One region of the Streptococcus intestinihominis genome, then DNA from elsewhere that is predicted to be linked to it. Evidence: predicted binding sites of a transcription regulator. Region 1 holds the regulator's gene; the other holds the start of a gene.

Region 1 (7,451 bases):
GGTCGCTCGGCAACTGGTGTTCGAGGTGTCAACCTTCGCCCAGGCGATCAAGTGGTCGGTGCAAGTGTGATTACAGATCAAGATGAAGTATTGATCATCACTGAAAAGGGATACGGTAAACGCACGCGTGCAGATGAGTATCCAACAAAAGGACGTGGTGGTAAAGGGATTAAAACTGCTAATGTGGCTGATAAGAATGGTCCTCTAGCCGGTCTCATGACTGTCAAAGGAGATGAGGATTTGATGATTATCACCAATACAGGTGTCATGATTCGTACTAGCGTCGCTAATATTTCTCAAACTGGACGTTCGACCATGGGTGTGAAAGTGATGCGTCTGGATCAAGATGCCCAAATCGTAACCTTTACAACGGTTCAAGCTGACGATAAAGATGAGTCAGACACTGAAACGGAAAGTGAAGGGTAGGATAAAAAATGGCTTCAAGAAGAAAAAAGAAGAAAACAAGCTTACGCAATCGCTTGATTAATATCTTTGCTACCTTACTAATCCTTTTGTCTATTGCCTTGATCTTTAATGCTCCGATTCGGAACATGATCATGGTGTGGCATACCAATCAGTATCAAGTCAACAAGGTATCGAAAAAGACAATCGATAAGAATAAAGATGCCAAGACTAGCTTTGATTTTAAAGAAGTCAAATCGCTTTCTACAGAATCTGTTATCAGTGCCCAGTGGCAGGCGCAGAAGTTGCCTGTTATTGGGGGGATAGCAATCCCTGAGTTGAAGATGAACCTTCCGATTTTTAAAGGCTTAGATAATGTGGGACTCTATTATGGGGCAGGTACCATGAAAGAGGACCAGGTTATGGGGGAAAGGAATTACTCCTTGGCTAGTCACCATGTCTTTGGTTTGACAGGGGCAAATGAAATGCTCTTTTCTCCATTAGAACATGCCAAAGCTGGAATGAAAATCTATATCACTGATAAGGAAAAGGTGTATACCTATGTCATCAATTCTGTTGAGACAGTGACACCAGATCGGGTCGATGTCATTGCAGATCGTGAAGGGGTAAATGAAATCACCTTGGTGACCTGTGAGGATGCCGCAGCAACTTATCGTACGATTGTAAAAGGTACTTTGGAAACTTCAGTAGATTACTCAAAAGCACCAAATGATATACTGGAAGCTTTCACAAAATCTTATAATCAAATGCAATTATAATCAACTTAAAAAGAGAGGTCCTTGACCTCTTTTTTTAATGTAGACAAATTGTTATGTTACATAAAACAGCTTGATGATTTTCAAAAAATGACTTTTATTTTTACTCATTTAAGAAGAAGCAAAACTTTCCGCTGTGAGAAAAGTGCCTGAAACACTGTTAATTCAGGCACTCGGAATTATTGAGAGTAAAACAGTTTGGGGAACTGTTTTAGCCTGAGCCAAGAAATTAAAGAGCGAAGAGACTCAATAATTAGTCACGGAACTTCTACGAAGTTCGCTGACGTCCGTACTCACATAAGGAAAGTTTTTTAAATTACTTTGTTTTCAATCTGAAAAGAGGTCCCTGCCCCCTTTTTTTCTGTTAATTTTCTGCCAACTTGTAAGAGGATAGTCATAAAATGTTACCTGACTGACATATTTTTGCATGCTTTCTATTTTATAATAGAAGAGTGATAGAAAGAAACTTGGAGGAACCAAATGTGCACAGAAGATATCTATACTTTGTTAAGAAACTTCTATGGCTTACTGGTCAATGATTTCCCCAAAACAGGTCTCATTACCAAGGGTATCTACGAAGTTGAACAGGTCTTCGAAACCATTGAAAACCTTCCTGATGATCAAGAACACTTAATTCGATACGAAATTCGTCAATTTCTTGCGTCTTTGGAACAAGTGCAAGAGTGCTATAAAATTAACTTCTCAAATGAAGAAACTCGAATTCTTGAAAACTTAAGAGAAGTAGTTTGTCCAATTTAATTTATACAGAATCGTCCTTTTTCCTCCTCAATTGCGAATTATTAATTGAGGAGGTTTTTTATGTATCATATTGTATTTCAAGAATCAGGTCTCTTACCTAGAGAACGTTTGCTAACAGAAGGACCTGATAAGCTCAGTCATCAAGAATTGCTGTCCATCTTATTACGGACGGGGAACAAAAATAAACCAGTCTACGAGATCGCTCAGGACCTGCTGGGCTCACTAAAGAGTTTAAAAGAACTGGCTAGTATGAGTTTTCAGGAGTTAAAGGAAGTTCCAGGAATTGGGAAAGTTAAGGCCATTGAGCTGTTAGCTGCTATTGAACTAGGGAAACGAATACAGACTTCTGAAGTGATTGAAACGGAACAAATCATGAGTAGTCAGAAGCTGGCAAAAATGATGCAACAAAAAATAGGCCATGAGAAACAGGAACATTTATTGGCCCTGTATCTGAATACCCAAAATCAAATTATCCATCAGCAAGTGATCTTTATCGGAACAGTCAATCGTAGCATTGCAGAACCGAGAGAAATTTTGCACTATGCCATCAAGCATATGGCGACATCCTTAATCTTGGTTCACAACCACCCGTCCGGGATCATTCATCCCAGCAAGAATGATGATGGCGTCACCCAACAAATGATTGAAGCCTGCAATTGTCTAGGAATTGTTTTTCTGGACCATCTGATTGTCTCAACTGATGATTACTATAGCTATCGGGAAGAAACAGATTTATTGGTATAGAAAAAGAGAGTGGGACAGAAATCGGTAATTCGTTAGAATTCGATTTCGTCATCCCACCTCCGCACAGTTGAGTAGGGCTGTAAAAGCTGATGAAATCAGCGTAGTAGAGCCCACTCAACCACTGCGTCTTGCTCGATCATCCAAAGACAATTGAGAGGCTAGGACTTTTGTCCCAGCCTCTTTGCTTATCATGAATTTTTACGCATAAAGTAGAGAAGGGTTTGCAGTTCACTGGTTAGGTCGACATATTGGACTACCACATCTTTTGGAACTGTTAAGTGTACGGGAGAAAAGCTAAGGATTCCCTTGATACCAGCTTCAACTAATAAATCTGCAACTTCTTGAGATTTTACACTTGGAACGGTTAAAATGGCTGTTTGAATCTCTTGTCCCTCAAGTTTTTCTTTTAGTGTGGAGATCCCGTAAATCGGTATACCATCTTTACTTTTAGTGCCGACTAACTCATGATCATCCGTATCAAATGCCATGACAATTTTCATTTTGTTTCGCTCATGGAAGCGATAGTGAAGAAGGGCACTCCCCATATTTCCAATCCCGACGATAGCAACATTGGTGATGGAGTTATCATTCAAGAGATCGGCAAAGAAGTTCATTAACTTTTTGACATCATAACCAAAACCACGTCGTCCAAGCTCTCCAAAGTAGGAGAAGTCTCGACGAACAGTTGCGGAATCAATCCCGATGGCTTCAGCAATCTGTTTTGAATTTGCTCGCTCGATTTTCTCTGCATTAAAGCGTTTAAAAATGCGGTAATACAAGGAGAGTCGTTTGGCAGTAGCACGAGGAATTGGATTAGTCTTATCTTGTTTCACAATATCACAACCTTTCAAATCTATTGTATAAAAAGTTTGTGAAAAAAGCAACTATCTTCTACTAAAAAAACACCAAAATGGTGTTTTCTTTGTTAATTGGAATTTCTTAAACTCTGATCGAACTGAATCAGATAGCGATAAAAGTCACCGATTTTTCCAGTGAAAGGTAAGGTATGCTCCTTGTAGGTAACAGAAACAACCTGATAGGAATCTGGAATGGTCACACAGCCTGAGAAGGCTAATAGACAGTGATCGATGTTATCGTAGCTAACCTGACGTTCTTTTTGGTATGCATCCAAATAGGTGAGGACTACAGGACCATTGGTCATTAGTTTTCAATCCTTTCAAAGATTTCACGTTCAACTAAACTGTCCATGAGGAAGTAGAATTTTTGTTGGATAATCTTGTTTTCTGGGTTTTTAAAAATATTTACCAAACGAAGGCCTGACTTGTCAGTAATGTTAATTTTAAATCCTGTTAAATCCTTATTGATGATAATTTTTAACTTAAAGCCATCTCCGCTATTTGGAATAGCTTCTAACAAACGATTTAATTCGTAGTTCCCGACCTTTGTTTGTGCAAAGGTATTGTCGCGTAGGGTATATTTTTTAATATTTGGATGGATTGCGTATGTGTAATCGCAGTTTGGTAATGAGACAGATGTTTCAAATGCCATGTAATTCTCCTAAAATTTTGTGTATAGTTGTTATAAAAGTATCGACCTCAGCAGTCGTATTGAATTCGGATAAACTAATGCGAATAGATTCCTTCAAGCGGGGTGAATCTTCGCCGTAATAAGCTGCAAGGACATGACTTGGCTGAACAGTCCCCGCAGTACAAGCAGAGCCAGTTGAGACTGAAATTCCCGCCATATCTAAACGTAGCAGTAGGATATCATTGCTGATACCAGGAAAGCCAATGTTCAAGACATGAGGAAGTTTGGAGTCTGTGCTATTCAGATAGAAATCTAAATCTTCTAGGCCAGTTAGGATACGATCAGATAAGCGCTGAATATACTGATAATTTGCGTCTAACTGATCAGTTGCTTCTTTGAGGGCTTGAGCCATTCCTGCAATTGAAATCAAGTTCTCTGTACTAGCTCGACGCTTGTCTTCTTGGTCACCTCCGTGTAAGAGATTGAAGAAGTCAGGCTTTTTAGCATAGAGAAAACCAACTCCCTTAGGTCCGTGAAATTTATGGGCCGATGCGGTTAGAAAATCAACTCCTAGCTCTTCAGGGGCTACAGCAAGTTTACCAACGGCTTGAACTGCATCGACATGAAAAGCAGCAGGATGGTCTTTTAAAAGGTCTGAAATGTCCTTGATAGGCAAGAGATCACCCGTTTCGTTGTTGGCATACATGGTAGATACTAAAATTGTATCGGGACGAAGTGCAGCTCGAATATCTTCAGGTCGAATCTTTTGATCGACCGGTTGAATGATGGTTACTTCAAATCCATATTCTTGGACCAAGTACTCAATTGGTTCCAGAACGGCATGGTGCTCAATAGCCGTGGTAATAATATGCTTCCCTTGCTGTCTATGTTTGAGACAGTAGCCCTTTATAACTGTGTTATTGCTTTCGGTCCCGCCAGAAGTGAAGATAATCTGTTGACTAGAGGTCTTTAAACAAGTTGCAACGCCTTCCCTAGCATCTCTAAGAATCTTTTTCGCTTGACGACCATGGGAGTGGAGGCTAGAGGGATTTCCGAAACTAGTTTCCATCGTTTCTGTCATCACCTTGATTACTCCTGGGCTTAGGGGAGTGGTTGCCGCATTGTCAAAATAAATCACGCCATCACCTTATTTCTTGTGGTATGCAAAGAGTGGACTAACTGGTTTTCGCTCTTGGATACGAACAAGAGCATCTCCAATCAATTCACTTGCAGTAATGTATTTTACATTTTTTGGTTTTTGTTCTTTGGTTGCTACAGAGTCTGTAACCAAAATCTCTTTAATCGGTGCTTGATCCAGTAGGTCTGCGGCTCCCTTAACGAAAAGTCCGTGACTAGAAACGGCATAAATCTCAGTGGCGCCGTCGCGTTGAACAATTTTTGCAGCCTCAGAGAAGGTTTTTCCTGTATTTAGAATATCATCGATCAGGATTGCTTTTTTACCTTTAACATCCCCGATGATGTAGCCCTCGTCACGGCTAGAATCGTCTTGGGCGTAGTCGATGATAGCAATTGGGGCATCTAGATATTCTGCAAGATTGCGTGCGCGTTTCACTCCAGAATTTTTAGGGCTGACAACCACTACATCTGAACCGGTTAAACCTTGTTTGATATAGTGATCAGCAAATAGAGGAATCGTGAACAAGTTGTCTACTGGGATATCGAAGAAGCCTTGTACTTGAACCGCATGAAGATCGAGGGTTACAACACGGTCTACCCCTGCCTTGACAAGCATGTTGGCAACTAATTTTGCTGTAATTGGTTCGCGAGGAGCAGCAGTGCGGTCTTGACGAGCATACCCAAAGTATGGAAGGACCACGTTTACGGTATGGGCACTTGCTCGTTGGCAAGCATCTACCATGATTAACAATTCCATTAAGTGATTGTTCACTGGGAAGCTAGTAGATTGGATGATGTAAATATCATATCCACGCACACTTTCTTCGATATTAATTTGGATTTCACCATCTGAGAATTGACGTGAAGAAAGCTTTCCGAGTGGGATGCCAGCAACTTCCGAAATTTTTTGTGCAATTTCTTGGTTGGAGTTGAGTGCGAAGAGCTTCATATTGTTTTTTTCTGACATGTGTTTGATCCTCATTTAGATATTTTTGTCTAGTCTTATTTTAGCAAAAAAATTCAGTAATTTCAGCTTTTTAGCAAACTTTGAGCCAATCTTGCTACTTTACTTTTTGCTGGCTTGTATTCAATTTGTTTTTCCTTGAGAAATTCGTGAAAATAAGTTTCATCTGAGGCGTCATCTACCTCCATCTCCAACTCATAGTCCTCGATAGAGTTATAGCGACTACGGTCAAAAGCTAATAATCCTTTAGGGATTCTTTTCTCCCGTCTCTCTGTTTCTAGACTTCCCCAGACATCTAAGGAAGTTAGAGGAATGTCTAAAGCAGTGAGAAAGCTGGCAATCTCACCTTGAGGGAGTTTCTTCTTGGAGAGAAAGGCTTCTACTTGTTCAAAAGTAAGGGCTTGATTGTATTCAAAATGTCCCGCATCTTGCGGTACTTTAAGGGTTAGCTCAGCCCGATCAGCTAAGGTACGAATTCGCAAGGCCATCCGATGATTCCGGATAGCTTGGTCGGGCGTGTCAATATAGTGATTGGTTTGTCGGATAGGAGGTTGGTCCTTGAAAAAGTCTTCTAGAGAATGGTACTCTTCTTTGGTTAGTAAGGTTTTAAATTCAATTTCTAAATGATTCATAGCTACGTCCTTTTCTTTCGTTTGCAAGCTCTTTATGATATAATAATAGATGTGTTTATTTTATACAAAAAACTTTGAGATGACAAGGTGATTCAATGGCGATTGATTGGGAAAATTTTTTAGATCCCTATATCCAAGCAGTTGGGGAGTTGAAGATTAAACTTCGTGGGATAAGAAAGCAGTATCGCAAACAACAAAAGCATTCCCCAATCGAGTTTGTGACCGGTCGTGTGAAGCCGATTGAGAGTATTTTCGAAAAGATGGAACGCAGAAGTATATCTGAAGAGAACCTGGCTCAAGATATGCAAGATATTGCTGGTCTGAGGATCATGGTTCAATTTGTAGATGACGTAGACGAAGTCCTAGAAGTCTTGCGGAAGCGTCAGGATATGCGCGTGGTTCAAGAAAGAGACTATATTCGTCACAAGAAATCAAGTGGGTATCGAAGCTATCATGTAGTGGTAGAGTATCCAGTAGATACCATTAATGGCTATGAAACGATTTTGGCAGAGATTCAGATTCGTACTTTGTCTATGAATTTCTGGGCCA
Region 2 (6,451 bases), on a different contig from region 1:
GGAACCACCAAGCATAACACCGGCAGTCAAGTTACCTGTTACCAAACCGATTAAGGTACAAGCAACAAGTGGTTGGTGGAATTGGAATTGGTCAAGGATACCTTCAAGACCTGCTAAGAAGGCAACAACGACCACTAATACCATAGAAATAATAGACATGTTTAAAATCCTTTCGTAAGTAATCGATTATTGAACGTTAGCTTTGTTAATTAAGTCAAACAAATCTTTCTTAGAGTCATTTGGCACTTTACGGACATCAAATTCTACTCCAAGATCACGCATTTTTTCAAATGTAGCCACGTCATCTTTATCCATTGACAACACATTGTTAACCATGGTTTTACCAGTTGAGTGGGCCATTGAACCAACGTTCAAGGTTTTAATCGGAACACCACCTTCGATGGCGCGAAGAGCATCTTGAGGTGTTTCAAATAAGATCAAAGCATGTGTTTCACCAAAGCGTGGATCTTTTGCAACGTCGATCAATTTTTGAATTGGGACAACGTTTGCTTTCACACCATTCGGTGCTGCTTGCTTGATCAACTCCTTACGGAGCTCATCTTTGGCAACTGAGTCTGAAGCTACGATAATTCGATCCGCTTTTGAATCAGGTGTCCAAGCAGTTGCGACTTGTCCGTGAAGTAGACGAGTATCTAAGCGGGCAAGATTAATCTTGAGTTTTCCGTCACCGATCACTGTTCCTTCTGGAATAGCGGCTTGGGCAACAGGAGTAGCTGAAGCAGTGCTTGCTTCTTCGACAGGATTCAATTCTTCTGGAAGAGCTTTGATTCCATCTTTAGATTCTTTGATGATGTTTGCAGCAACTTGATCAACGCCAGCAGTTGCATCCATCAAACGCTCAGTATAAGCTTGAATCAACATCGGAAGGTTCAATCCTGTGATAATCGCAAATTTACGATCTGGATTTTCTCCCATAACGCGACTCGCTTGGTTAAATGGAGAACCACTCCAAAGGTCAGCCAAAACCAAGATTTCATCTTCTGCATCAAATGCGGCAACAGCAACATTGAATTTAGCATAGAGATCATCTGGGCCTTCACTTGGCATGAACGTAACCACTTGAACTTTCTCTTGATCCCCGAAGATCATCGAGCCGGATTGGTGGATTCCAGCTGCAAATTCACCGTGGCTAGCAATAATGATACCAATACTCATTATTGACATTCCTCCTTATAAAATTCGTTTGACTTTCAGTTTAAGAAAACTTTAAGCTTATCTATTATAAAACGTTTTCATGATAAAGTCAATTTTTCAGTACTAAATTAAAGGAAAAAGAGAGGTCTTGATATATTAAATTGTTAACATCTATATCTAGCTGTTAAATTCGAAAATCCTTTGGAATTCCTTGACAAGAGGGGAATGAAGGGGATTCTATGTTTTCTGAAAAGAGTAGTAGTAGGTTCTAATAGGTAAAATAAAAATATAGCAACCCCTTGCAGGTCCTGTTTGTGAGAAACTAAAAAAGACCAGCCCATTTGGGCTGGTCTAATAGGTTGAGTTGATTAGTTGGTGAAGTCAAGTACCATACGTCCTTGAATGGTTCCGGCTTCCATTTCGTCAAAGACTTTGACAGCATCTTCTACTGGACGTTTTTGAACGACTGGAACGACCAAGCCTTCTGCTCCAAATTGGAAGGCTTCTTCCAAGTCTTTACGAGTTCCTACAAGAGAACCGATGACTTGGATACCATCTAATACTGTTTTTACAATGCTGAGGTCCATCATTTCAGAAGGAAGACCAACTGCGATCACGCGGCCACCTGCACGAACAGAATCTACTGCTTGGTTGAAAGCTACTTTAGAAACGGCTGTTACGACAGCAGAGTGAGCTCCACCATTTGTTTTTTCTTTGATCAATCCTGGAACATCTTCGACTTCACGACCATTAATGACAAAGTCTGCCCCAACTTCTTTGGCCAATTCGAGTTTATCATTGTTGATATCAACAGCGATGACATGAGCGTTGAAGACTTTCTTGGCATATTGAACAGCCAAGTTACCCAAGCCACCAGCTCCATAGATAACGATCCATTGGCCTGGTTCAGCTTTGGCTTCTTTGATAGCTTTGTAGGTTGTAACACCGGCACAGGTAATAGAAGAAGCTTGGGCTGGATCTAATCCTTCTGGCACTTTCACTGCGTAGTCTGCAGTAACGATACATTGTTCAGCCATTCCTCCATCAACAGAGTAACCAGCATTTTTTACAGTACGGCAAAGGGTTTCGCGACCAGTTGTACAGTATTCACAAGTGCCACATCCTTCGAAGAACCAAGCAACACTGACGCGGTCACCAACTTTGAGGCTCTTGACATCTGGAGCAAGTTCTTTAACAATTCCGATTCCTTCATGTCCAAGAACACGGCCTGGAACTTTACCGAAGTCTCCGTGAGCAACGTGCAAGTCCGTGTGGCAGACACCACAGTATTCGATTTGAACAAGTGCTTCCCCTGTTTCCAATGGGCGCATCTCCTTGTTTGCAACGATTTCAACACCAGTACCTTCTGGATTTACAACAACAGCTTTCATAGTTTTCCTCCTCAAGAGCTTAGTTGGATTAGAGACGGTAATAAAACGAGAAGTAACATCACTTGAATCATTATCGTATGAAATGAGCTAGGCTCCTTTTTTATTTTTGTTATGTTAATTTTATCACAAACTTTATCAGTCAGCAAGCGTTTACATAGAAAATTTTCTGAAAATAAACTTAACCAGTTAAATTGTTTTCAGGAAAGGCCCCAATAAGGTTCCGTATGTTTGAGAAAACAAAAAGCTTGAATCCTTTCTTGTAAAAGGTGATTCAAGCGATTCTCTATTTATAGGAAGAGTTTTTCTAGTTGACGAGCAACGCCGTCCTGATCGTTTGTATACTCTGTTTGTTTATCGGCATAGGGGAGGAGGACAGGATTGGCGTTTTTCATTGCATAACCAGTTCCTGCGAAAGCCAACATGTCTGTATCGTTTTGTTCGTCTCCAAAGGCAATCAGATCTTTCTGATCAAGTCCGTAAGTCTCGAGGAGATAGTTGAGGGCAAAGGCCTTATTGACGCCTTTTGGAGCACATTCCAGAATGTTGAGGGGACCGCCCCAACTATTGATTTCCAACTCATGATGGTAGTAGTCACGCATTTCTTCGGCTAAAGCATACTTGTCTTCAGCGCGTGTTTGAAAGAGGATGGCGTTTGGGTTTTCGGTAACTTTACGAGCTTCGAATTTTGTTTTGGAGGAGATTTTAGAAACCCCAAATAAGGCGGGATCAATCGTATGGTGGTAGGTGTGGGTGACATAGAACTTATTGCGATACTCTCCTGCAATAAAGTCTGCCTGGATGTCATTTTCTCTCTCGACCATATCTAGGAGGTATTTTTTATCAAGGGTCATGGATAGTTCTTTCGACCATTTTTTATTTGGAATATGAGTGAGAGCGCCGTTAAAGTTAATCATGGGACTTTCCAATCCCAATTCCTTATAGATGTGATCTGCCATTCGATAGGGACGCCCAGTTGTAATAATGACCCGGTGACCTTGTTCACTGACTTTCTGGATGGTGTCAATCGTATAAGGCGATAATTTGCTTTCAGAATTTAATAAGGTGCCATCTAAATCGACAGCGATTAGTTTTTTATTCATAGGAAGATTCCTTTCATTTGTATGGTTTATCTTACTCTAAATGAGGAGTATAGAAGTGCCATATTTTAAGAAGAATGCTACCATTATACCAGATAAACAGGAAAATTTCAGTTTTTCGAATAGTAAATGCTGAGGCACAAAAGATTGTCCAGATGAATCTCTTGTAAAAGTGAATGATATTTGATAAAATATTTGTATTGTTCGTGATTGAGTTGCGAGCAGATTTATTTTTTTTTAAGGAGTTTATTGGAAAAATGGATAAGTTTTTCAAACTATCTGAACACGGAACGACGGTTCGTACAGAGGTATTAGCTGGTTTAACGACCTTCTTTGCCATGTCTTATATCTTATTTGTAAACCCTCAAATGCTCTCCCAAACAGGAATGCCTGCTCAAGGAGTATTTCTGGCAACCATTATTGGGTCAGTCGTTGGGACTCTTATGATGGCTTTCTACGCGAACCTGCCTTATGCCCAAGCACCAGGAATGGGCTTGAATGCCTTCTTTACCTTTACAGTGGTATTTGGGATGGGCTATTCTTGGAAAGAAGCCTTGGGAATGGTCTTTATTTGTGGATTGATTTCCTTGGTTATCACATTAACTAATGTTCGGAAAATGATTATTGAGTCAATTCCAAATGCTTTGCGTTCAGCTATTTCAGCTGGTATCGGAATTTTCTTGGCCTATGTTGGAATTAAAAATGCTGGCTTGTTGAAGTTTTCAATTGATCCGCATACCTATACGGTGGCAGGAGAAGGAGCTGACAAAGCGAATGCAGCGATTACAGCAAATTCTGCAGCGGTCCCAGGACTTGTTAGTTTCAATAGTCCGACAGTCCTTCTTGCCTTAGCTGGCTTAGCCATTACTGTTTTCTTTGTCATCAAGGGCATTAAAGGAGGAATTATTCTTTCTATCCTTACGACAACAATCCTCGCTATTGTGTTTGGCATTGTTGATCTTTCAACGATTGACTTTGGTAGTACCCATCTTGGAGCAGCCGTTAATGATCTTGGGAAAATTTTTGGTGCTGCACTTGGTTCAGAAGGATTAGGTTCTTTGATTACCAATACTTCTCGTCTTCCTGAAACCTTGATGGCCATCCTCGCTTTCTCATTGACAGATATCTTTGATACGATTGGTACCTTGATTGGAACTGGTGAAAAAGTTGGTATTGTTGCCACAAATGGTGAAAATCATCAATCCGCTAAATTGGATAAAGCCCTTTATTCAGACCTCGTAGCGACATCTGTTGGTGCTATTGCAGGTACTTCGAATGTGACGACTTATGTTGAGTCAGCTGCGGGTATCGGAGCTGGTGGACGGACTGGTTTGACAGCCCTTGTAGTAGCCCTCTGTTTTGCAGTGTCAAGTATTTTTAGTCCCCTTCTTGCTATTGTACCGACAGCAGCCACAGCACCGATTTTGATCATCGTTGGGATCATGATGTTGAGTAGCTTGAAAAACATCCATTGGGATGATATGGCAGAAGCTGTACCAGCCTTCTTCACCTCTATCTTTATGGGATTCAGTTATTCCATCACAAATGGAATTGCAGCAGGTTTTATTACTTATACAGTAACTAAACTTGTCAAAGGTGAAGCCAAAGAAGTTCACAGTATGATTTGGATTTTAGATGCCTTGTTCATCTTGAACTTTATCAGTATGGCCTTGCACTAGAATGAACATAGAAGAAAGCTTGGACAAATCGTCCAAGCTTTTTTGATTGTCTCAGGTGAGGCCGAAGGTGATCGACTAAAAATAGTGAGCAAGAATCAATTATTTTTGGTATAATGGAGCAATGAAAAGTCAAAATGAACAAGAGTTGATTGCACTTGGAAAACAGTTGGGTCAACGATTAGAAAAACAGGATGTCGTGATTCTGACGGGAGATCTGGGGGCAGGGAAAACAACCTTTACAAAAGGCCTTGCTCAAGGGTTGGATATTCGTCAGATGATCAAAAGTCCCACTTATACTATCGTGAGAGAATATGAAGGCCGCTTGCCCTTGTATCACCTGGATGTCTATCGTATTGGAGATGATCCAGATTCGATTGATTTGGATGACTTTTTATTTGGTGAAGGGGTGACCGTTATTGAGTGGGGAGAATTGCTAGAGACCAGTCTTCCTGCTGGATATTTAAAGGTTGAACTGCTCAAGGACGGCGACGGACGTGAGATACGCTTGTCAGCTGTCGGTGAACGTGCAGAACAATTAAAGGACTCATTTCTAACTTCTGTAGGAGCTTGAAGATGGAACAGGTATTGGATCTCTTTTTAAAAGAGGCTGAGGCTTCGGATGCAGAGCGTTTACTCGACTTTTTTAAAGCTGTAGCGACTGAATCTGAGTTCATGACCTTGGCTCCAGAAGGGCTTGGGATGACCAAGCAAGAGTTGGAAATATTTGCTGAAACACAAGCACAAACAGGCAATCAATTATGTCTCTTATTATACTTGGGTGAGGATCTGGTAGGTGTCTTAAATATTGCAGCGGATCAAAACAGAGCCTTGCGCCATATTGGAGATGTCTTTATCGTTGTTCGGAAGGCCTATTGGAATAAAGGCTTGGGTCGTATTCTTCTAGAAGAAGGAATCGCATGGGCAGAAGGTACCAACCTCCTTCGGAAGTTAGACCTCAGTGTCCAAGTTCGAAATGAACGGGCCATCCATCTCTACCAAACGCTAGGATTTGAAATTGAAGGTCTCCGCAAGAGAGGCGTATACAAGGAAGGGGAATATCTGGATGTTTACCTAATGGGCAAACTGATAGATGGACAGAATCAATGATTAAAAAAATTCTATTAATGTT

Evidence for each region. Region 1 encodes Rex, which represses fermentation and respiration genes when NADH is low (regulators of the CRP and FNR family bind a similar motif). Its sites were predicted from a motif close to TTGTGAANTANTTCACAA; they were not measured.
Region 2: a site for Rex is predicted at 2,658-2,675, ahead of adhP (alcohol dehydrogenase AdhP). Genes of this name have one in related genera too.

The regions. Positions count from the first base shown of each region.
Region 1 is NZ_JBKQBL010000002.1:196,403-203,853, reverse strand. It holds partial or broken gene ACLOR3_RS04325 (DNA gyrase C-terminal beta-propeller domain-containing protein) at 1-426, shown strand, start outside; gene ACLOR3_RS04320 (class A sortase) at 435-1,181, shown strand; gene ACLOR3_RS04315 (porphobilinogen deaminase) at 1,659-1,937, shown strand; gene radC (RadC family protein) at 1,998-2,681, shown strand; gene ACLOR3_RS04305 (redox-sensing transcriptional repressor Rex) at 2,870-3,514, opposite strand; gene ACLOR3_RS04300 (DUF4649 family protein) at 3,607-3,843, opposite strand; gene ACLOR3_RS04295 (DUF1831 domain-containing protein) at 3,843-4,190, opposite strand; gene ACLOR3_RS04290 (cysteine desulfurase family protein) at 4,180-5,307, opposite strand; gene ACLOR3_RS04285 (ribose-phosphate diphosphokinase) at 5,317-6,273, opposite strand; gene ACLOR3_RS04280 (CYTH domain-containing protein) at 6,336-6,902, opposite strand; gene yjbM (GTP diphosphokinase) at 6,998-7,451, shown strand, end outside.
Region 2 is NZ_JBKQBL010000007.1:16,061-22,511, forward strand. It holds partial or broken gene ACLOR3_RS09555 (PTS sugar transporter subunit IIC) at 1-159, opposite strand, end outside; gene ACLOR3_RS09560 (PTS sugar transporter subunit IIB) at 187-1,176, opposite strand; gene adhP (alcohol dehydrogenase AdhP) at 1,524-2,546, opposite strand; gene ACLOR3_RS09570 (Cof-type HAD-IIB family hydrolase) at 2,834-3,646, opposite strand; gene ACLOR3_RS09575 (NCS2 family permease) at 3,901-5,322, shown strand; gene tsaE (tRNA (adenosine(37)-N6)-threonylcarbamoyltransferase complex ATPase subunit type 1 TsaE) at 5,444-5,893, shown strand; gene ACLOR3_RS09585 (GNAT family N-acetyltransferase) at 5,896-6,429, shown strand; partial or broken gene ACLOR3_RS09590 (LCP family protein) at 6,426-6,451, shown strand, end outside.